3 regions of the Cytobacillus sp. IB215316 genome follow, and region 2 is predicted to be linked to each of the others. Evidence: riboswitches for the same ligand, from Rfam matches in the RefSeq annotation. Region 2 holds a riboswitch; each other region holds the start of a gene.
The links. Region 2 has a riboswitch for cobalamin ahead of SLH48_RS14105 (ribonucleoside-diphosphate reductase subunit alpha). Riboswitches for the same ligand answer to the same signal wherever they lie in the genome.
Positions count from the first base shown of each region.

Region 1: linked by a shared signal. The riboswitch ahead of SLH48_RS18325 (energy-coupling factor ABC transporter permease) and the one ahead of SLH48_RS14105 (ribonucleoside-diphosphate reductase subunit alpha) in region 2 are both predicted to bind cobalamin.
Region 3: linked by a shared signal. The riboswitch ahead of SLH48_RS03080 (ABC transporter substrate-binding protein) and the one ahead of SLH48_RS14105 (ribonucleoside-diphosphate reductase subunit alpha) in region 2 are both predicted to bind cobalamin.

Region 1 is NZ_JAXBMC010000015.1:5,706-13,683, reverse strand. Features, by position in the region: gene cobJ (precorrin-3B C(17)-methyltransferase) at 1-1,478, opposite strand, end outside; gene SLH48_RS18345 ((2Fe-2S) ferredoxin domain-containing protein) at 1,502-1,882, opposite strand; gene SLH48_RS18340 (energy-coupling factor ABC transporter ATP-binding protein) at 1,905-2,738, opposite strand; gene cbiQ (cobalt ECF transporter T component CbiQ) at 2,754-3,530, opposite strand; gene SLH48_RS18330 (energy-coupling factor ABC transporter substrate-binding protein) at 3,517-3,822, opposite strand; gene SLH48_RS18325 (energy-coupling factor ABC transporter permease) at 4,057-4,830, opposite strand; cobalamin riboswitch at 5,059-5,259, opposite strand; gene SLH48_RS18320 (MerR family transcriptional regulator) at 5,410-6,657, shown strand; gene SLH48_RS18315 (MFS transporter) at 6,757-7,978, shown strand, end outside.
Region 2 is NZ_JAXBMC010000008.1:132,305-140,282, reverse strand. Features, by position in the region: gene SLH48_RS14120 (hypothetical protein) at 1-2,416, shown strand, start outside; gene SLH48_RS14115 (DUF1330 domain-containing protein) at 2,798-3,244, shown strand; gene SLH48_RS14110 (tetratricopeptide repeat protein) at 3,334-3,819, opposite strand; cobalamin riboswitch at 4,225-4,444, shown strand; gene SLH48_RS14105 (ribonucleoside-diphosphate reductase subunit alpha) at 4,726-6,996, shown strand; gene SLH48_RS14100 (ribonucleotide-diphosphate reductase subunit beta) at 7,009-7,978, shown strand, end outside.
Region 3 is NZ_JAXBMC010000001.1:661,703-669,680, reverse strand. Features, by position in the region: gene SLH48_RS03090 (adenosylcobinamide amidohydrolase) at 1-1,194, opposite strand, end outside; gene SLH48_RS03085 (iron ABC transporter permease) at 1,202-2,254, opposite strand; gene SLH48_RS03080 (ABC transporter substrate-binding protein) at 2,220-3,203, opposite strand; cobalamin riboswitch at 3,485-3,700, opposite strand; gene SLH48_RS03075 (ATP-binding protein) at 3,959-5,734, opposite strand; gene SLH48_RS03070 (response regulator) at 5,731-6,447, opposite strand; gene ccsB (c-type cytochrome biogenesis protein CcsB) at 6,523-7,695, opposite strand; gene SLH48_RS03060 (cytochrome c biogenesis protein ResB) at 7,697-7,978, opposite strand, start outside.

The DNA of each region.
Region 1 (7,978 bases), on a different contig from region 2:
TGCCCCTTCTCCTTATACTCTCCTACGATATTTTGTATTAATGGAACCAGACGTTCAGGTTCAATCCCTTCTGCGACTAGTTGTCCAGCATGAGCAGTTCTACCAACGGTTTTCGCCCCGAGAAAGAGATCGAATTTGCCTTTGCGAAATACGATGCCAATATCATCATTCACTGCACCATAGCAAGCCATCGCACAGCCGTTAAAACCGATATGAAGCTCCTTTGGAACATCAATACCACCTATTAATGCTTGTATTTCCTCAGCCTGCGGTATGGAATCAAATTTCTCTCCATCACAAAAATCACATGCCTTCATAGTCGCTACATCACCAACCGGTGCAAGTAAAAAACCAACATCCGTTAGTTTATTTGTGACTGTTTCAGGGCTTGAAGTAGGAATATGAAGTAAAATCTGGTGATTGATTGTATACTCCATCGTTCCTTTATCACCAACGACATCTGCAAGAACAAGCATTTGCTGCGGCGTAAACTTTTTGTTAACGACACCTGGACTGACAGCTACTTCAAAAATTGACTCAATATTTGTTCCTACATATGTTGACCTCTCATTCGTTACCCCTTTGTCTTGATCAACCATCGCAATTGCCTTATTTGCCATATCTAAAGCTGAAGGAGACTCTTCCTTACCTCCGTGCAATGCCCAAGGCTCGTTCTCTCTTTTTAGCCGTTCATGTGGCTTCAATCTCTGCTCTTGTGTTTGCAATGTGTATTTTCTTTGGTAACCTCTTGGCGTAATCATTTTGTTATCATACATAAACGTAGTGGAATTCCCAATAATCACAGTTGTTAACATACCAATATCGTGATCAAGCATCTCCTGTAAGGTCGTCATAACGACATGCTGTCGATCTCTGTATGCACTTTTTACTAAACCAACTGGTGTGTCTTGAGAACGGTATTTTAATAGAATTTGTTGCGCTTCAACAATTTGTCTCGTTCGCTTCCCACTCTTTGGATTGTAAAGAGCGATGACGAAATCAGCCTGACCTGCTGCTTCAATTCTTCTTTCGATAAGCTCCCAAGGAGTCAAATGATCACTTAAGCTAATCGTACAAGCATCATGCATAATAGGAGCACCTAGCAACGACGCGCATGAATTAATTGCAGAAATCCCTGGAACAACCTCTACCTCAACTCCATCAAGTTCTGACCATCCTTTTTCAATTAACACCTCGTATACTAAGCCAGCCATGCCATATACTCCAGCATCTCCGCTTGAAATTACAGCCACATATTTTCCTTCTTCCGCTAACTTAACCGCTGCTTGTGCACGGCTTACTTCTTCTGACATGCCTGTGCTTACTATTTCTTGATCTGTTATAAGACCTGAAATAAGATCTACATATGTTTTATAACCAATAATACAATCACTTTCAGCAATGGCTTCCTTGGCCCTGTTAGTTATATGGTCTTCACTACCTGGCCCGAAACCGACAATGAGTAATTTTCCCTTCATGCTAACCCCTCCTTATTATTCATTTACTTATTTACCACTGCTTTTTCTTTCGAAATCCCAAGTGGACGATCACCTTGTAACTGCATCCCCGTATTTGTTGTTGTATAGCTCATCGCATGTGTAAGGGGCTGTCCTTCTGCAAGGTGTTCGGAAACAATCTGGCGACCTAGTTCTGGTGTAACCTTCTCATACCACGTACCCTCTGGATAGACGATTGCTACACACGCGTCCTTACATCTACCATTACACCTCGTTCTTGTCGTATGAACAGTTGAATCGAGACCTAGTCTTTCAATTTCTTCACGAATAGCTACTGTAGCTTCTTCACCACCTTTTCTCATACAGCTTGAACCATTACATATCAACACGTGATGTTTCGTCCCTTGTAAATTCCATGTCGTCAATTTCATCCTCTCCCTTCAATAACTATATTTCTGCTAAAAGCTTCATTATTTCATTTTTTGTTTTTGGAATGGTGCATGAATTAAATCGATCTTTCACTCTTAATTGTTCGAAGACATCAATGATCCACGGTTTCTCTAAGTGACTTTTTTGTAAAATCGCATCGTCTCGAAATACTTGATCAGGTTTGTCATGGGCTATGATCCTCCCTTCATTCATTACAATGATCTCATCAGCCCATTCATAAGCTAAATTCACATCATGTGTAGACACAATCATTGTTTTGTTCTCTGTTTGAATATCATGTAATACATTCATAATTTTCTTAGCATAGTATGGATCTAGCCCTGCTGTCGGTTCATCTAATACCATGAGCTTCGGCTCCATGGCCACAATTCCCGCAATGGCAACTCGTTTTTTTTGGCCAATGCTTAAAAAATGAGGTGGCTTTTCTTTTAATGCAGTCGTTTCCGTTAACACCATTGCCTTGTCCACAGCTAGCTCCACTTCGCTCTCAGAAAGCCCCATATTTTTAGGTCCATATTTTATATCTTGATAAACACTAGATGAGAATAATTGAGAGTCAGAATCCTGATATACAATCCCTACCTGTTGACGTAATCTCTTTATCTCTTTGCGCTTGTACCGTAACGTTTCACCTTGAAAACAGATGGAACCACTCGTGGGTTGTAAAATCCCATTGAAATGTAAAAACAATGTTGACTTTCCAGCCCCGTTATTTCCTAACAAAGCAATTTTCTTTCCTTGTTCAATAGATAGAGAAATATTGTTTATAGCATCAGTCCCATCAGGATATTGGTATATAATGTTTTCAAGCTCTATAATTGGTGTACTCATTAAACAGAACTCCTTTTACATAGCTGATGCTACAAATGTAAGCGTCAGCATTGATATCGCTACGATCCCCCAGTTCAGTGGATGATATTTATAGCTGCTTTCAATTTCATAATTACCATCTTGTCCACCACGTGTATCTACAGCTATTTGTAGTTCTTTTGCGTACTTCATAGACTTTACAAACACCCCTACCACTAGCTGACCTAAAGAATAAATTGATAGACGGTAATGTTGATAGCCAAGTCTAGAAGCTTGTGCGATATAGACTTCTTGAGCTTTATCTAAGAGTACAAAAATAAATCTATATGTGAATGCAACGAGTTCAATAAATAGTGTTGGTAGTTTCATTTTCTGTAGAAGCCATAAAATATCATGAAGCGGCGTAGATAATATTAAGAAATACATGCAACTTACAGTTGAGAAAACGGTAAAAAATAAGCTTGTAACGATTGATATATTATCTGTAGATATATACAACTGCCACGTACCAAAAGTCATTGACCATAAAGAATCAATTACTTTGTAGTCATACGGTGCAACCGAAATAAGAATAGGTATAATACTTGAAACCAAAAAAAATGATGGTAATAAAAGTAGTTTTATATAATCACGTACTGAGATTTTCGCACCAAAAACTATTGCCATGCTCATGATTAACAAAGTTATAACAGCAATAACTTCACTTTTTGTAATAAGACAGAAAAACAAAAATAAAAATGTGAAAACTGCTTTCTCAATAGGGTGAACATGTCGTAGCTGATTCAAATAAGCAAGCTGGTCAATCCGAAGCATGCTTCACCTCACTAGAAGATTCAGTGGAGAATTTTTTTCGTGCTCTACCATAGCCGATAACATAGCCGATTATAATTGCACCTATGGCCGCTTGTAAGGAAAATAGCAAGCTTTCTATCTCACCGCTTGGTGGCTCCCATAATACGTTGAACCAAGGCTCATAATTAGGTGCTATTTCACCAATCGCTTCTTCAGCTTGTCCATCTGCCCCACCAAATTCAGCAGCCTGCTGTGTTACTAAAGGAACAATAGCCAACAAGATGACCAACACTATCAAAATCAGATTTTTCATTAATTAACATACCTCCTTGTTTCAAATAGCTGTTTTCGCATTAATAGTTGCTTTTCGTAATAAAAGCTAAACAAGAATATAACTAGTTCAGGGCATCTTTTCTTTGTTAAAGTCTATAAAAATCATTTCATACACATCAGTTACTCAAATGTAAGTTAAAAAAACTGAAAAAATGGCTGTAGTATAACTAATTGAGTTACTTCTCTTTTTGCTCAAACATACTACCTTATTGTTCTAAGCTTTTTTTGAACTCATTCTAACTACTGGAACATTTAATAGCTGTAATTCTCGAACATTGTATTTTGCAAGCAAGTTCATAACTACTACTGTTAATAGCCCCTCACTCACTGCTAAAGGAATTTGTGTGAAAGAGAAAATCCCAGCAAATTTGATAAATGATGCTACAACTCCTCCAACCTCAGTCGGAAATGCCAGAGCTAATTGAAAAGCTGTCACAGTATAAGTACTGAGATCTCCTAACATGGCTGCTAAAAAAACTGAGACTGCAAAAGAGAAATTTACTCTTAAGCCTGCTTTAAATACGAAATATGTAACCATTGGTCCTACAACAGCCATTGAAAATGCATTTGCACCGAGTGTTGTGATACCGCCATGAGCGAGCAATAATGATTGAAACATTAATACAATCGTCCCTAGTACACTCATGACTGTTGGACCAAAAAGCACAGTACCTAGCCCAACACCAGTCGGATGTGAACTACTTCCAGTTACAGAAGGGATTTTTAATGCTGACAACACAAATGCAAACGCCCCTGATAGCCCAAGCATCGTCTTCACCTCAGGGTTTTCTTTCACTTTTTTTCGGATGGAGTACATCCCAACAGCCAAAAATGGAATGGTTAAAACCCACCAAAAAATAGCCCACCCAACCGGCAGGAAGCCCTCCATTATGTGCATCGCATATACTGGCCGAAATGAATTCAGCCAAAAATAACTAGTCAAACCAATAATAATTGTTACGAATAGCCAAGCATGTTTTCTTTTCATCAGTGAAGCTCTCCCCCATGTTTATAAAGGCTAATTCCAAATATATTGATATACACACGAATATAGCTCGTGGTTACTACACAAAATTAGAAGATTCCGAAAGAGCCTTTATGTAAAATAAAAAGAGCACTCAAACCATAAAGGATCGAGTGCTCAGAAAAAGTCAGTATTAACTATATGTTTACATACTAATTCTTAACAACACCTCCCTATATTCCCGTAGGTTACAATCGTGTTACTTAAACAGGCAGGTCTCCTGACTTATCTTCAACACTTCCTGCGCCTTCCCATTTCTTTACGAAACAGTGACACATATGCAGGTTGCTCAGACTTACAGTGGCGGGAACCGCGTCGGCTTTACACCGAACTTCCCTTTTAAGTTGTACACAGCTTTTACTTATGCACAACACCTGTTTATTTCATCATTCAGTTGTTATAATTCAGTATATTCTAAATTAAATTATGAGTCTAGCTTTTTTCATATCATGTATATTTGTGAAAGGAAATTTCTAATAGTACGTGTATAATATAATAAATATTAATTTGATTTCTAATAAAACAAAGTTAAGGTGACTAACTATGAAAATAGGACAATTTTCTAAAGAAAATAAAATAAGCATAAATACAACTAGACACTACATAGACCTTGGCTTAATAACACCTGAGAAAGCATCCGGACAGTATCAATTTGATGAACAGTGCCACAGAGATGTAAAGGATATTATTTACTTAAAAAACCTCGGCTTTTCGTTAAGTGAAATAAAAACAATCTTTCAATATAAAAGACTTGGCAAATTATCCGCACTAGAAAATAACGAATTTTACAAAGAGATTTTTGTAGAAAAGCTACATACGATAGAACATAAAATAGTCGAATACGAAGAAACGAGACAAAATTTGCAAAATGAACTTACCCATTTAAATACAACGAATAAACCTAAACAGCTTAAAATGGGTATGAGCTTATCAGTGCTCCCACTTTTAGAATGTAAAAAATGCGGCGCTGCTTTAAGCATTAAAAATGGAGACATCGTTAACAATCAAATCTTACATGGTGTTCTTCAATGTAACTGTGAGCATCAACACTTTATTAAAGACGGAATTCTCTTCACCCCACAAACCATTCATCATGCTCACCACGTTAAAAGTCCAAGTCATATGATGAATGAATTCAACTATTTTATATCAGATTACATTAAGGAAACAGATGAAAAATATTTAGATCATCTATATCAGGCTGTTGACTGGTTTTATAAAAGGGTTAATTTTGAACAATTAACGCATAAAATATTGCTCCATCTTGGTACCGGAATTGGTTTCTCATTAAGGCATATCTATAACTCCTTGCCTAAAGATTGCCTCTATATTGCTGTTGATCATGATTACCAACGACATTACGTATTAAAAAGCATTTTAGAAACTTATGAAGAACAGAAAAATATCTTATTTATTTGTTCTGATTTCCTACATATTCCATTAAAAAAAGAAGCAGTCGATTTTTTAATTGATACAGGCAGTTCAGAGCATAGCTTTCAACATGAAAACTTTTTAATAGAGGAAGTACAGCTTTATTTAAAAGAAGAAAGTAATTTAATCGGTGCATATTTGACGTATGAAAACTATCATATAAAAAATGAAATCAATCCGTCTTATAGACAAAACTTTCAACTTAATAACATCAAAGAGAAATTAAAAACTTTACGCTATGACCTTGTCGACGATATGGTCTCTATTCCAGTTGATCAATCCCCTGGAAAGTATGAATTGCAATTACTAGATGGCGAGAAGATGTATACTTATCTTTATTATGGAAAAAGGTTGGGTTAACCCGACCTTTTGTAAATTTCATCGTAAAAAAAACGTAAATACTACCTTGCTATTGCCCTTTCCCGATGAATTAGGATTACTATAAAGGAGGGGGAAATATTGAGGAATAAATTAAGTCAAATGTTTGATCCAAAATCTGATGTAAAAAATTTGATCTTACTTTCATTTGGAAGCATTGTCTCGTTATTTGGATCTTTCGTTTACTCATTTGCTATCAGTTTATATGTTTTGACAGTAACAGGTTCGGGGCTTTCATTTGCAACAAACTTAATATTATCTATTATACCGACCATTATTTTAGGACCTGTAGCTGGAGTTATCACAGACCGTCTGAACCGTAAATTCATACTAGTTTTTAGTGATGTATTAAGTGGCGTGGTGCTTCTTATTTTATATGTAATTAGCCTTCATGAACTCCATTTATATTGGATTTATGCAATTACATTTATTTTAAATGTCTTCAGTACATTTGCTAGTGTGAGCATCGAATCATCTAAACCAAATATTGTTCATGAAAATAACTTGATGAAGATCAACGCGATCACAAGAATAATTTTTTCAATTTCTTTTACTTTAGGACCAATTATAGGAGGAATGGTATTTGCTTTTGTTAATATAAAAACCTTTATATTAATAAATGCTATCTCCTTTATCATTTCAAGTATAAGTGAGTGCTTTATTAATTTCCGATTCAACGAAAAAAATTCTCCTAACAAAGAAAAAGACCACTTTTTCATAGAGCTAAAGGAAGGTTTTTCTTATATTATTTCTCAAAAAAAATTACGAGGCATTATCGTTCTGTCAATACTTGTTAACTTTTTTATTACTTTATCATCAACCATTCCAGTTCCGTTTATTATTACAAATGTTTTAAAGCTTCATTCTACTGCATTCGGAATCATTGAAGCGGCATTTCCAATTGGTATGCTAATTGGATCTATTTTCATTGGAAAATTTATTTCAAAGTTACATTATCATAAGTTTTTAATACTTATGACTATGATCATCTCCAGTTTAACAATCCTCATTAGTGGACCATTGCTCTTTAACCAAACTTATCACCCTATTTTTTACACAATATTTTATTGTGTATTAAATATAGGCTTTGGGATTTCTTCATCATTTGTGGATATCCCTATCATGACGTTTATTCAACAAATGGTTCCTGATCAGTTAAGAGGAAGAGTTATAAGTACTGGCTTAACTATTGTTAAGGCCATTGTACCGATTGCTATGATTCTGTCAGGAACACTTCTAAACATCATCTCACCTTATTGGCTACCATTAGTCGGAGGATCAACACTGTTAAGCATAAGTTTAT
Region 2 (7,978 bases):
TGCGGAATATTATGAAAAGCTTGCAGGCGAGTCATTAAGTGTTCTAAATAATGCGTTAGATAAATATGATCCAAATATTGACACATTCAGAGCAATATATAGCCCTGATAATGGGTTGTTAAATTCTGTTTTTCCTGTCGGTACTCCTAGAGAAATTACTTTATTATTGGACAAAAACTCATATTTTGCTGAGGGATTGACATTAGATGTAGAGGAATGGTGGGAGAGAGCTGCATATGGAAATGAGAAAACAGGTGGACCTGCTACGGCTAGTTTTCAAAGATCTTATGGGTTGACTGAGTCACAGCAGGAAATGGCAACACTTACTCATGGGTTTGGCTTAGGTATTTCAACTGAATTTACTAGCAAAGCTTTTGCAGTAGAATTTAAAGTAGGCGTGAGTTTAAATTATAATTACTCTGATTCAAGAAGCTATGCGTTTTCTAGAACGATAAATGAGGCTAATACAGAAACTTTTACTAAGCCTTTTGGAACAATAGCTGGTGCAAATCCATATAAATGGGCAGTTTATAACTTAGTTACACAATCTAAAGTTAATTTTACGCAAGCCAATCATTTTCATGAACTTAGCAAAGCGTTTGAAAATGACTTAGACGATTATGGCCTTAGACCTGATAAAAATTCTTATGTTATCAAAATGATCAATAAAGGCTACGCAACGATGGAAGTACCAATTTATCCAGAAGATTCTCTTTTAGAAGTACCATCAAACGTACGTGTAGATTCATCATTTGCTGACTTGACGACAACTTTGTCTTGGGATCAAACTTCTGACCCGAATGTAGACGGCTTTATCGTATATAAAAATGATAGTATCGCAGCACTCATTCAAGACCCAACTGTTACGAGCTGGTTAGACGTGAATGTAGAGCCAGAAAAAAATAATGTTTATTGGATCAAGTCTTATCATGAAGATACCCTTTTTGATAACAGAACATTATATAAAACTGTATCACGTCCAAGTAATGAAGTTTTTGGGAAAGTCGAATTAACAGCCGCATCGTTAAGGGATATTGTTCAAACAAGCTGTTCTATTCCTTTTTCTTGGGAAGATGATCAACTACCAGCTGGAGAGAGAACATATTATAGAGTATATATTGGTAATCCTGACACAGGCGGTGAAGAAGTAGGGGCATTTGAAGGCACAGATGCTTCAGTGAATATTTCTGCTGAATTATACGATGTATTAGTTGAAAATAACAACGTAGATTTTTATATTGTGAAGGAAGTTTTATATAATGATAAATTAATTAAATCACCAGCTTCTAAAATAGCTAATAACTTTTCTGTAACAGAAACTGCATTTCTTTTTACTAAAACAGGATTTAACGGGGAGTGTGTTGCAGTCAGTAAAGGTCAAAAAATATCTGATGTGAGTTCATTAGATTTTCCGAATAATAGCCTATCATCTATATTAGTAAGAGGAGATGTATATGTTACACTACACAAAGATAAAAGTTATGGTGGTTTAACTCAAACGATATTTGGCAATGCGACTTTCCGTGACTTAGATTCAAAGGAAATTGGCGCTAATACGGTTTCATCTCTAGAGGTGCAAGAAAAGAAAGATGGTGTTTATCTATTTACAGGATCGCAGTATATGGGTGACATGCTATTTAAATCTAGAAATAATGATGGTATATCCTCATTTGATGATATTCAAGCAGGTATCGGCTTTCCAAATGATGATTTATCTTCAGTGAAGGTTGTTGGACCGTATGCGCTAATAACCTATCAATATAAAGGCTATGATGGTGAAGTTTCTTGGTTTAATGATGGCGGTGACAAAACATTAGATGATAGAGATATAGGTGATAATCGAGCATCTGCCATCAAAATAGTAAAAGGTGAAGGTGTTCACTTCTTTAAAGATAAAAACTTCAAAGGAGAACACAATAGATATAATAATTGGTTATTGTGTGGATTAATTACTAAGGATGGGTGTGAAGGTGGTTTTCCTAATGATGCATTAAGTTCAGTCCTCGTTATAGGAGATTGGGCTGCTGTATTATATGAACATATGAATTATGAGGGAAGTATGTCTTCATATAAAGATGGATCAAAGTGGCTATCTGGTTCAAATGTTGGCAAAAACCAAGTTTCTTCATTTATGATATTGCCAAAAGGAGTTTATTTATTTAAAGATAAAAACTATAATCCACTAAATACGTATAAAAGGATTACTAAAATCGGGGCTTATTCCACGACAGAGGAAGTTGGAATTACGGAAGGCTCATTATCCTCCATATATATTGTCGGTGATTACAAAGCGACTTTGTATACAAGAACTAATTTTGGGGGAACAAGTCAATTATTTACAGTGAGTGATAAAGACCTAAGTGATAATCCAGTTGGAAACAATAATGTAAAATCTCTTACAGTCGAGGAGAAATAATAACATAAAACTCAATACACGTTGAGGTACAGACCAATATGGATTTTATGAAGCAGCAGTTCAACTTACTCAAGTTGTAAAGAAACAATTACAAAATATCCATGCTATAAGGAATCTAGTAAAATAGCAATTTAGTAGAACAACCCTAGTTTATATAAGGTAAATTGAGTCTCAACAGTCTGGCGCTAATCTGTAACAAGGATTAGTGCTTTTTTTCATTTTAGGGCCATATTGTGGAGTAAAGCTTATTGGGCTAATGGATAGATCACTTCAATAAATATTTTTGCTTGAGGAAAAAAAGACATAAATCATGTCAAAAGTATCGACATAATTTATGTCTTTTGTTACTATTGACTTAAATTACGTCAAGGAGTGAAGAAAATGAGTGTAAAGAACACTAAAACCGTTCGTTACATCGAACCATCGCAACGTGCTGGTATGAGGTTCATCCAACAGGGATATGAGGGTAGTATCATCATGCTGAACCTGCTGCGTTTTCGTGATATTGCCGATTACACAGCTAATCCTGAACTATCATCGGAGGTCCCAATTAGCGGTGCTGAAGCTTTCAACCGCTATATTGAGCACACGCTCCCATTTCTCCGTGAAAGTGGGGGAGAAGTCATGTTTCTTGGTAATAGCGGAGAGTTTCTTATCGGTCCAGAAGACGAAAGGTGGGATCTTGTCATGCTAATCCGCCAGAACAGCGTGCAGTCGTTTCTTGCTTTTTCAAGTCATCAAGACTACCTTGCCGGTATTGGACATCGGACTGCAGCAATCGAAGATTCGCGCCTTCTGCCCATGACAGAACTTCCGATACCGATTTAGTTAAAGGAATATGCACACTTCAGATAAATGTCAATTAACCCAAAATTATAACGGATTGTGGGTTAGTTGACGTTTAATTTTCTGGAATTTCAGCTTTCTAGATGTTTTTCATGTAAGAACCGATTGTATTCTTTTACAGCAAAACTATTAGGAACATATTTTTGTGCTAACTCGTTATGCACCTTTGCTTTTGAATAGTCTTCTAAATATATATAACAAGCACATAATTTTAGGTGAGGAATCCATGTGTAACATGATTCTTGAAAAATGGGAAACCCACAATCTTCTAATTGAGGAATTTCATTAGTTGTCGCTATTTTATACCAACTGATGGCTTGGTGAATGTCGTTCTTTAACTGAAAGCTTGTTGCTAACCTGCAACATATTTCAGCTTTTGGAGAATCAACCTTAAAAGAGCCTAAACAATACTCAATCGCTTTGTCATAATTTTTAAGGTTAATATAAGTATCAGCAATCTTCCATATAGCATAACACTTAAATTCTTTATCCTGATTTGTTATAGCAAGAATGGTTTCATACAAATGAATGGCTTGCTCATAGTATTTATGATCCAAGCATTTATTAGCATAATGTAAAATATCTCTCGGAGATAACGTTGTCCCTTTGGCTATGGCTTTCTCATATATTCTAATATTTCGATCGATTTCCTTCGTTCTCTTGTATGCTTTATAGTAATATCTATTTTTAATACTTTACCAGAAACCTCAATTACTTTATTAACATATCCACGCCATTTGAAATTAAATTGGCTTTTCAATATAGATTACGATAGGTTGTTACCATAGGGGTTTCATTTGAGCTACATTGGTTTACCATCATGAGAGAATCGAGGTTAGGCTCAACAACAAAAAATACTACTTATTTGCGTGTAGTTTTTATTGCAAGAAATGTCAAAACCTATTATAATTTAAATTGAAATTCAATATTTAGTAGTATAATTAAGTTGATAATACAATATTTTGTTATCTAGTAAAAAAGGTGTCGAAAAATCGACGTATAGATGTTCCGGAAATATAGAACATCTCCATGTAGGGAATTTGGTGAAAATCCAAAACTGTACCCGCAACTGTAAGTGCTGATGAAATAAGCGAAACCACTGTGAAGTACGATTTCATGGGAAGGGGCTTAAAGTAAAGCGAAGCACAAGTCAGGAGACCTGCCTTTTTTATGTAGTGCTATTTTCTTCGGGAGTTGGGAGGATAGGACGAGGAGAAGAAAAATCATTCAAACATTTTTTTGTTGAATGACTATTCTTAAAAGGGTGATAATTCTCTCTTTTATATATCCATCGTTCTGTTCGCTCATCTTACTAAGGATGAGCTTTTTTATATTTTAGGATGAACAGGGTCTAGCTCTGCCTTCTAACCCATTGAGTCACTTCACAATATACCTAGCATGTGTAATGATTTCATTGCATGTTGGAGGCAGGCGAGATTCATACGCATTTTTATTAAAAGGGGATGGAAAGAATGCAAAAGGTATTAGTTGAGTATCAGCAGCTGGCTGATGGTACGTCTGAAATGGTTTTAGATTATGTTCAAAAAATAGCTGATAGATTTCCTCATTTATCATTTGATGAATATCGAGAGAAAATAATGCTGGCTCTTGAGAATAAAGATGAATGGTATATTGACCAACTTACCAACATGTTAATATTATCTGCACTGGAAAGGATTACATCGTTAGAGCCTGATTGGACTTTCTTTGCTGCAAATATATATCTTGATTCACTTTATCAAAAAGCAGCTGAAAATAGAGGTGAGTCGTCAGGTTATCACTATGGTTCATTTTATCAATTGCTATTAAAGCTGACGGAGATGGGAATTTATAGTCCGAAATTACTCTCACAATATTCAAGAGAAGAAATTGATATATTAGCAGACATTATCGTACCAGAGCGGGATCAATATTTTACATATATAGGTTTATTAACATTATCGGATCGTTATTTGGCAAAATCTCATCAAGGAGAAGTATTTGAGTTACCACAAGAGCGGTTTCTCATCATTGCAATGACATTGATGATGAACGAAAATAAGGAAAATAGATTAGCGCTTATTAAGGAATCGTATTGGGCACTCTCTAATTTGTATATGACGGTTGCAACACCAACACTTGCTAACGCAGGAAAAAGCTATGGCCAGCTATCAAGTTGTTTTATAGATACAGTTGATGATAGCTTGCAAGGGATATATGATTCGAATACAGACATCGCGAATTTATCTAAAAATGGTGGAGGGATAGGTGTTTATTTAGGGAAAATTAGAGCGAGAGGTAGTGACATAAAGGGTTTTAAAGGAGTTTCATCAGGGGTTATACCTTGGATGAAGCAGTTAAACAATACGGCAGTGTCTGTTGACCAGCTTGGCCAAAGGCAAGGAGCGATTTCAGTTTATTTAGATGTATGGCATAAGGATATATTGTCGTTTCTTGATACGAGATTAAATAATGGAGATGAAAGACTTCGTACACATGATCTATTCACCGGAGTGTGTATACCTGATGTATTTATGGAGGTTGTTGAAAAACGTGGTGAGTGGTATCTTTTTGACCCACACGAAGTAAGAAAAACAATGGGCTTTTCATTAGAGGATTATTTTGATGAGGAGCGTGGCAAAGGGTCTTTTAGAGATAAATATTGGGAATGCGTCAACAATCCGATCCTTTCAAAAGAAACTGTAGCGGCGATAGATATTTTCAAAGCTATTATGATTTCACAGTTAGAAACAGGAACACCATATATGTTCTACCGAGATACAGCAAATAGAGCAAACCCAAACAGACATAAAGGGATGATTTTTTGTAGTAATCTATGTACAGAAATTATGCAAAATATGAGTCCCACAGTTGTTGTTGAACAAATGGTAGATGATGGTCAAATCATTACTGTGAAAGAGCCTGGGGATTTTGTCGTTTGTAATTTATCATCAATCTCTTTAGCTAAAGCAGTTCAGGATGATGTCCTTAACCGGTTAATTAAAATACAAGTTCGTATGCTTGATAATGTAATAGATTTAAATGCAATTCCTGTATTACAAGCTGAAATAACAAATGAAAAATATAGAGGGATTGGATTAGGTACATTTGGGTGGCACCATTTATTAGCATTAAAAGGTATAGCGTGGGAAAGTGATGAAGCTGTCGCTTATTGTGATGAACTGTATGAACAAATTGCGTTCGAAACAATTCAAGCTAGCATGGAATTGGCTAAGGAAAAAACACCCTATCCTGCATTTTACGGCTCAGATTGGGAATCAGGAGCATATTTCGAATACAGAAAATATCATTCAAAACAATGGAATGAGTTAAAAGGAAATGTTAAGAAGCACGGTATTCGAAACGGGTATTTGCTTGCAGTAGCACCTAATTCATCAACTTCGATCATTGCAGGGTCTACAGCAAGTATTGACCCGATATTTAGAAAAGAATACTCTGAAGAGAAAAAGAACTATAAAATACCAGTTACTGCACCAGATTTGACATCTTACACAAACTGGTATTACAAGTCGGTTTATACTATTGACCAAAAGTGGAGTATTATGCAAAATGCGAAACGACAGCGGCATATCGACCAATCAATTTCATTTAATATTTACGTTCGGAATGACGTAAAGGCTAAAGAATTATTGGAGCTTCATACACTTGCTTGGCGAAACGAATTAAAAACAACCTATTATGTACGTTCAACATCAACTGCTGACATTGAAGATTGCGATAGCTGTCATAGTTAAAAGAGGGGGATAATGATGATTACAATTGCCAAACGAGAGCTCATGGATGCACAAGCACCAAACTGTTCAACAAGTATGATCAACGGGGCAAGTTCAAATATATTAAACTGGGATGACGTCCGTTTTCCTTGGGCATACCCAAAATACAAAGTAATGTTAGCAAACTTCTGGACACCGTTTGAAATTAATATGGGAAAGGATATAAAACAATTTCCACAGCTCTCTCAAGTTGAGCAGGATGCGTTTTTGAAAATCATTGGATTATTAGCTCTTTTAGATAGCATTCAATCTGACTATGCAAGTAAGGTTGCTGACTATATTACAGATTCTTCTGTCAATGCACTCATGATTATGCTAGCTCAACAGGAGGTCATTCACAACCACTCGTATTCCTATGTTTTATCAAGCATTGTACCAAAAAAAATTCAAGATGAAGTGTTTGAATATTGGCGTACAGAACATACGTTACGAAAACGTAATGACTTTATCACGAATGGATATAAAGATTTTACTGAACAACCATCCATCGAAAACTTTTTGCACTCTATTATATATGATGTGATATTAGAAGGCTTGTTTTTCTATAGTGGCTTTGCTTTCTTTTATAATTTAGCACGAAATCAAAAAATGGTTGCAACATCAACGATGATTAATTATATAAATAGAGATGAACAAATCCATGTAGGTCTATTTGAAAAAATATATAAAGAAGTTTTGAAAGAAAACCCTGAGTATAACACCCCAGAACTAGAGCAGTATGCAATTGCTGCCTTCCGGAAGGCAGCAGAATTAGAAATTGAATGGGGTCGTGAAATAATAGGTAATAAAATGGATGGAATTGTGTTTGAGGAATTGGAGCAATACATTCAATATATGGCCAATAAACGTTGTCATCAATTAGGGCATGGTAGAAATGTTTTTCCTCATGCACCGATAAAAAATCCATTGCGATGGATTATCGCTTACCAAGAAGTCGATTTAG
Region 3 (7,978 bases), on a different contig from region 2:
AAAAATCATCATATTAATCGTCCCTGGATAAACCACTTCTTCTTCCCTATGCATTGCTCTACTCACATCAACTGCATTTGAGGTACCTGCGGTTATGACTGTAAATATGCTATGATTGTTAACATTAAGCGCTTCCGTAGCTACATCTTCTAATGTTGCTGCAGTCATCATGCCGATACAATCAGGACTATTCATACTATGGCTTTGAAGAAATGACGTCATATCTTGTCTTGGACTATTACAATTATAATTTTTGTGGACGTGACGGTTTACAAAGGTGCTTTTCCAACCGATTCCATCACCAATTATTGAAGAAGAGAGTGTTTTAAATGGTTGTTTAGTCTGAATAACAATCATTTCTTTAGTTAAGTCCATTGATATTTGTGACATTAACCCATTTTCTTGCGGTAAAGTAGGTAATTTAGGGACGAGTGATATTAGTGTTTTCGGTACTGTAGAGTGCTCACCTACTGTTAATTGTGTTCGGTATACGTTCGTTAAATCTCTTTCGTTCAATACTTTATTAGGTGCGTCCATTGCAATCATTTTTCCATTATTAAGCAGCAGAATTTTATCACAATAAAAACTTGCTAGATTCAGATCGTGAAAAATAGCAATGACAGTTAAGTCTGATGTCTTAGACCATTGTGATAAAGAATCTAGCAAATGTATTTGATAGGATATATCTAGATGATTAGTCGGCTCATCCAACATGAGTATTTCAGGCTCTTGTGCTAATGCACGGGACAAGAACACTCTTTGACGCTCTCCACCACTTAGAGTCGCTAAGCTCATTTCCTCCATCCCTGTTAAACCAGTTAGTTGAATTGACTTTTTTACAACGTTCTCATCTTCATCGGTCCACTGAGGAAATAACCCTGTTTGGTGAGCATATCGACCTAATTTAACTGTTTCTTGAACGGAATAATTAAATGAAGCTTCAATTGTTTGAGGTAAAACAGCAATGATTTTCGCTAGTTTTTTTTGCTCATATTTTGTTATCGACTGGCCTTTTATCCTTATATCACCTGTATTAGCATGTAACATTCCACTAATTAATTTTAATAATGTTGTTTTGCCACTGCCATTAGGCCCAACTATACCTATAATTTCTCCTTTTTTAACAGTGAAGTTAATATCATCCAGCACCTTTTTTTGATTATAATGATAACTAGCTTCCGTTACATTAATCATGACAATATCATCCTCTTCGATTCGATATAAAAATATAAGCAAACACAGGTGCACCAATTAAGGCAGTAATGACTCCTATTGGTAGTTCACGTGGAGTAATAATTGTTCTAGCGATTAAATCAGCAATAACTAAAAATGCCCCCCCATTAAGCATTGATAATGGTAATAGACGAACATGGTTCGCACCCCATAGAAGCCTTGTTATGTGAGGAATAACTAAACCTACAAAACCGATTGTTCCTGACACAGCAACAGCTGCACCTGTTAATAATGAAGAAGCTGCCAAAATGGTCATTTTTCGTTTTGCCACGTTAACCCCTAAAACTTTAGCTGACTCTTCACCAAATGAAAATGCATTTAACTCTCTTCCATTTCCGAGTAGTAATAAAATGCCTACCATATAAAAAGGTAGAATAATTTTAATATAATCCCAACCCCTCATTGCTACACTACCTAATAACCAGTTAATGATCTGTCTTAATTCTTCACCAGTAAGTGCAATCATTAAAGAAATAATAGACCCTAAAAATGAGCTAAATATAATCCCAGTTAAAATAATCGTTTCCACAGACATGGATTTCTCAACTGCTCGGGCAAACACTAATACGAGTATGAGGGATAGAAACGCAAAAGAAATACTAAATATAGGTAAAGTAAATTTCCCTATAAAAGGGATATGTATAGCAAAAAAAAGCACAATTACTGCTCCAACTGATGCTCCAGAAGATACTCCAAGTGTATAAGGATCTGCTAATGGGTTTTTTAACAACCCTTGAAATGCAGCCCCTGCAATCGCTAGAGAAGATCCGACTATAAAAGCTAGAATCACTCGGGGTAAGCGAATCGCCATTATAATATTTACTACTGTTGTATCAATCGTCTCTATTGATCCTAAATGAAAAACACTATAAAAGATCACGTTTAAAATAGTAGAAAAGGGGATCGATAACGTCCCTATCGAAACCCCTAACAAAATTGAAAATATAACAAAACATACAGTAATAATATATGGTAGAGAACGGTTTTTATTGATAAATGTCAGGATAGACAGCTTTTGCAAGTTCTTCTACTCCTTCAATTAAACGTGGACCAGAACGTGTTACTAAATTAGAGTTAATATCAAAAACCAGTTTGTTTTTTACAGCTGGTACTTCTTGCCATGCATCACGCGCTAATACTTGATCAACTGCATTATCGACATAATACCCATATGTAATAACAATAACATCTGGCTTAAGCAATACCGCATCTTCCTCTGTAAATTGTGGCCAACCTTCTTGATCGCCTGCTGCATTTATTGCTCCAATTGCTTCAAGCATTTCGTGCATGAAGGTACCTTTTCCCGTCGTAAATAGATCTGGAGCTTGGGATATTTCTATCCAAACTACCTTTTGATCAGCTTCTTTAATTTCTGCTGACTTCTCTTTAATCAGATTCAATTTTTCTGTCATATCACTTATGATCTTGTCTGCATTTTCTTCTGTTCCAGTGACAACACCAATCATTTTAATAGAGTCATAAACTGCTTTAAATGATGTTGCATTGTTAACAACGACCACGTTTATACCAGCATCTCGTAGTTGTTGAAGACCTTCAGTAGAGCTATGCGCACTTGAGGCATGGGCAAGAACGACGTCTGGGTTTAATGAAATCACCTTTTCAACATTAAATTCTGTTCCTCCAACCCTTGCTATATCGGCTACTTCTGGTGGATAATCAGCCCAATCACCTACACCAACCATTTTATCACCTAAACCTAACGCAAAAGCTATTTCTGTATTACTTGGTATTAACGACACTATTGCTTGTGGCTCTTCTTCTATTGTCACGTCATTACCTAATCCATCCGTAATTGTTACTGGAAAGCTAGACTCTGCTTTATCATCAACTTTAGTTTCCTGTTCTACATTTGTAGAAGCTTCATTATTTTTAACCTCTGTTTGACCACAACCTACTAATAAAATGAATGATAAAATAACGATAAAGACAGTAGGGAAGTACTTTTTAATGTTTAACATCTTTTTTCTCCTTCTTTTTTAATATGGCAGTTTTCGTATTCATTGTTGTTTTTCGTATTAGGACAACTAGAGTTATGTGTTGTCTTTTCTTCTATACAACGATGAGAATGATTATAAACCTCTGTTGTTTAGGTAACAACAATGTTAACGAAATCAGCCTAAATAGAAATAAGCCCATCCGAATTGGATGAGCTGTTAGACGGCATCATAAATGTATTGTTACTAAAAAATACACTACTCGACCGTCTCAATACTCAATCCCCGAAGAATTGAAAACGTATATAGTGCTTGGCAGGTCTACTGACTCATGCTTCATCCTACTTTGATCCTTCCCATATGGCTAACAATAAATATGTATAATATTATTATTCCATACAGTGGTAATATCATTTCGTCCACAAATACAGTTGCGGGGGCAGTTCTAGATTCACACTAGAATTCCCTTTTAAGTCTTTATGGAATGTTTTAACATTCCCTTTATTTCCTATGTAGTATAATAGAAAAGACACCTAGCACTATTCATTTTTAGGCTGTTTACGCATTGATTATTGTTATTCATGCAAAGACGTTTAGGATAAAACTAATTGCCATAAATCCATTTCTAGCATATTTACTAACAATAGTAACACCATATACGAAATGAGCCCTTTTAAAAATTCTTTTTCATAATACCCGATTATTAATATATTGACAAGAATAATTTGACTGCTTATCAAATACTTAACATGGCACAATCGTGCATTTTATTATTGTGGTATAAAGAATGAAAATGTAGTTCCTTCATCAATTTTACTATGAACGAAGATATTTCCATTGTGCGCCTCTATCAAATTCTTAGCAATTGCTAAGCCCAGTCCAGTACCTGAACGTCCACGCGTTCGAGCTTTATCTGCTTTATAGAAGCGTTCAAAGACAAATGGTAAGTCCTCCTCAGGAATTCCTGAACCAGAGTCTTTGACGTCAATTTTCAAACCATCTTTTATAGAATCAACTTTTACAACAACAGTTCCCTGCTCATCAGTATAACGTATTGCATTATCAATCAGATTAGTTAATACTTGTTCAATCCTATCAGGATCAAACATAATTGTTTTATGTACTACGTTAATTTGCACGTCCATGGTAATTAACTTATCCTGTGCCAACCCATGAAATTTGCGAATTATTCTTTGAATGTAAGGTTGAATATCTATCTCTTCTAAATGCAAATTTAAGTGACCAGCTTCCATTCTAGCTAAATCCAATAGCTCATTCACTAGCCTACCCATACGTAAAGATTCATCATATATTACTTTTGCGATATCTTTCTTTTCTTGATCGCTACTAGCAATATCATCAATGATCGCTTCACTGTATCCTTGTAACATAGAAATTGGTGTTCTTAATTCATGGGACACATTCGCAATAAAATCTTCTCGTAGCTTGTCTAACCTTCGTTCTTCAGTCATATCTCGAAGTACTGCGACAGCTCCTCTGACAAATTTATTATCATATAACGGGCTCATAACGATAACCCAATTCCTACCTTGTAATGTGATTTCTATCGTCTGTTCTTTCTCAAAAGAAACAACTTGTTTAAACAATTCTCGAACCTCTGATGGTAGCTCTTCTGTTGGCTTCTCTAAATTGCCTTGTTCGTAATACCATGCTTGCAAAAATTGCTCAGAAGGTGGGTTTGAAACTAAGATCGAGCCATCTTTATTAAAAGTAATTACACCATCAACCATACTGCTTAAAATACTAGATAACTGCTCTTTTTCTTGACTTAACGCGTTCATATTATACTTTAATTGTCGCTCCATTTGATTAAAAGCAGTAGCTAAATCACCAATTTCATCATTTGTCAAAATCGGTACCTTCGTATCAAATTTCCCCTTTGCCACTTCGAACGCTGCTTCTCTCATTTTAAGAAGTGGAGAAGTTATTCTAGTTGACAAGAAAAAAGCAAATATGGTCGTTAATACAATTGCGACTCCCGCAGCTAAAAGTATTAGTTTAGTTGTTTGATGTGATGTCTCTTCAACAGCCCTTAATGACTGATATATAATTACTGCGCCATTTTCTTCGTTAGAAACTTTTAAAGGTGCAGCAACTAAAAACAATTGGCTGTTTTTATCAACTGGAGCTGTGATTTCATGTAAGTATTTCTTTTCGCTTATTACTTCCCTGTTCGTAAACACCCTGGCTAGTTGTTTATCATTAAAGATCGATGATATTGGTAGGTTTTCTAGTACATTACTATCAGGTGAATACCAATAATTATCTTTATCATATACAATAATGACTTTCGTCATCTCATCAATTAATTCCCATGAAATATTCCGTGCTAATTGTTTATCATCATATTCTTCCATGATCGAGGCTATTTTGGTCGCTGTTTTTGTTAAATCATTCTTTGCCTCATTGACATGATAATTTTCAAAAAACTGGAGTAAAAGGACGGTTAGAATTGATAATACGAATGAAACTAATAGCAAAATGGTAAACCATAATTTCCCTACTACACTTCGCCAAAGTTTCATTCATTGGTTACCTCAAACTTGTAACCCACACCCCAAACAGTTACGATCATTTTTGCTGCTTCTTCAGAAACACGATTCAGTTTTTCACGTAGACGTTTTACGTGTGTATCAACAGTACGTAAGTCACCAAAAAACTCATAGTGCCAAACTTCTTTTAATAATTGCTCTCTATCAAACACTTTATCAGGAGCCTTGGCAAGAAAATAAAGAAGCTCATACTCCTTAGGTGTAAGACTGACCTCTTTCCCATCCGCAGATACACGATGTGCATCATTATCAATTGATAAATGAGGGAATACAATTACATCTTTTGTAGTTGTTTCAGTTTGTAAATAAGAAGTCGGTGAAGACCTTCTTAACAATGCTTTGACTCTAAGTACAACCTCTCTCGGGCTAAATGGTTTAACGATATAATCATCTGTCCCAACTTCAAACCCTTGGACACGATTCACTTCTTCACCTTTTGCAGTTAGCATAATTGTAGGTGTCGCCTTTTTTTCTCTAAGCTCTCTACATACTTCAATGCCATCTTTACCAGGCATCATTAAATCTAAAAGAATGAGGTCATAGTCATTTTCAAGAGCTTTAAGTAAACCATCATTACCGTTGTCTGCTTCTTCAATTACGTAATCTTCACGCTCCAAATACATCCTTAATAGTCGTCGAATTCGTTCTTCATCATCAACAACTAATATCTTAATTTCTCTTTCCATATGTCTCGTCCTCCTCAGACAATGTTAATAGTTGAAATTGTTAACGTATAGGTTTATGCGTATCTGTCTTTATGATTATGCGTATGAATGTAATCCTGCAATGACTAGGTTAACAGCAACTAGATTAAACATAATAATGGCAAAACCAATTACCGCTAACCATGCTGATTTTTCACCGTGCCATCCTTTAGAAAGTCTTAAATGTAAAAAGGCTGCATAAAAGAGCCAAGTAATAAGCGCCCATACCTCTTTTGGATCCCATCCCCAAAAACGATTCCATGCTATTTGCGCCCAAATCATCGCAAAGATTAGCCCGCCTAATGTGAATATTGGAAACCCAATCGTTACTGCACGGTAACCTATCTCATCCACTAGATCTAAATTAACATTTTTCACAATAGGCTGCAATGCAGCTCCAATTCTTTTCCTGAGTATTAACCTCAGCATGCCGTATATAATTAATCCTGTAATTAATGATAATAGTAAAGTATTTAATTTTTGTGCATCGATAACGGCAGGCATACTTATTAGTGGCTCAAAGCGTCCAGCTGTAAGAAGCTCCCCTTGATATGGTCCAACTAAAGCTGGAAGTTGATAAGTAACTTCAAGTGGCTGTTCACTCTTGTCAACATATGAGAATGTCGCTTCATAATCTAAAACCTTAAACCCACTAGTAATGGTAATAAAACCTATTGTGCTTACTAAGCTATACAATATTAATTCAAGCCAAAACGTCCGTTTACTTTTCTTCGATTGATCTACTGATCTAACTAAATAAATTAACCCAGCAGCAAAACTTACTGCAAGAATTGCTTGACCTGCTGATACAGTAATAACATGTATGTATAACCAGTCACTTTGTAACGCAGGTATTAAAGGAGAAATGTCAGTTGGAAACATACTAGCATATGCAATAACTAGCATAGCTATTGGGAGTGTAAACAAACCGAGTACACTAGTTTTATAAATAATATATATAAAAATGAATGCACCGACTAACATCATTCCAAAAAACGTAGTAAATTCAAATAAGTTACTGACTGGCGCATGTCCAGCTACAATCCACCTCAAAATAAAATAGCCAAGCTGTGACACAAACCCTAAGATCGTAATAATAATCCCAATTTGTGCCCAACGGTTTTTTTTATTATCACTGCGTTTGTTGCCTATCGTCCCTCCAAAAAAAACTGTTGCAATTAAATATAGTAAAAAAGCAATATATAGTAAATTACTACTTAATTCTGCCATATTAATCCCCCTTTGCCTGCTTCTTACGATCTTCAACTTGATCAACTGGCATCACGAGCTGAGTATCCTCGATAATTGATGTAATGTCCTTTTTCAAACTAAACCAATTTTTATTCGTATGTCCTGCAATATAAATCAAATCCCCTTCACGCTTGAACCAAATCCGACGATGATTCCAGTACATCCCTTGGATAACACCGATCATAAATATTGCTCCACCTATGGCTATAATAGCTAATGAAAAATCACGCCTTACAGTTAGCCCTGAGACATTCACCGTTTC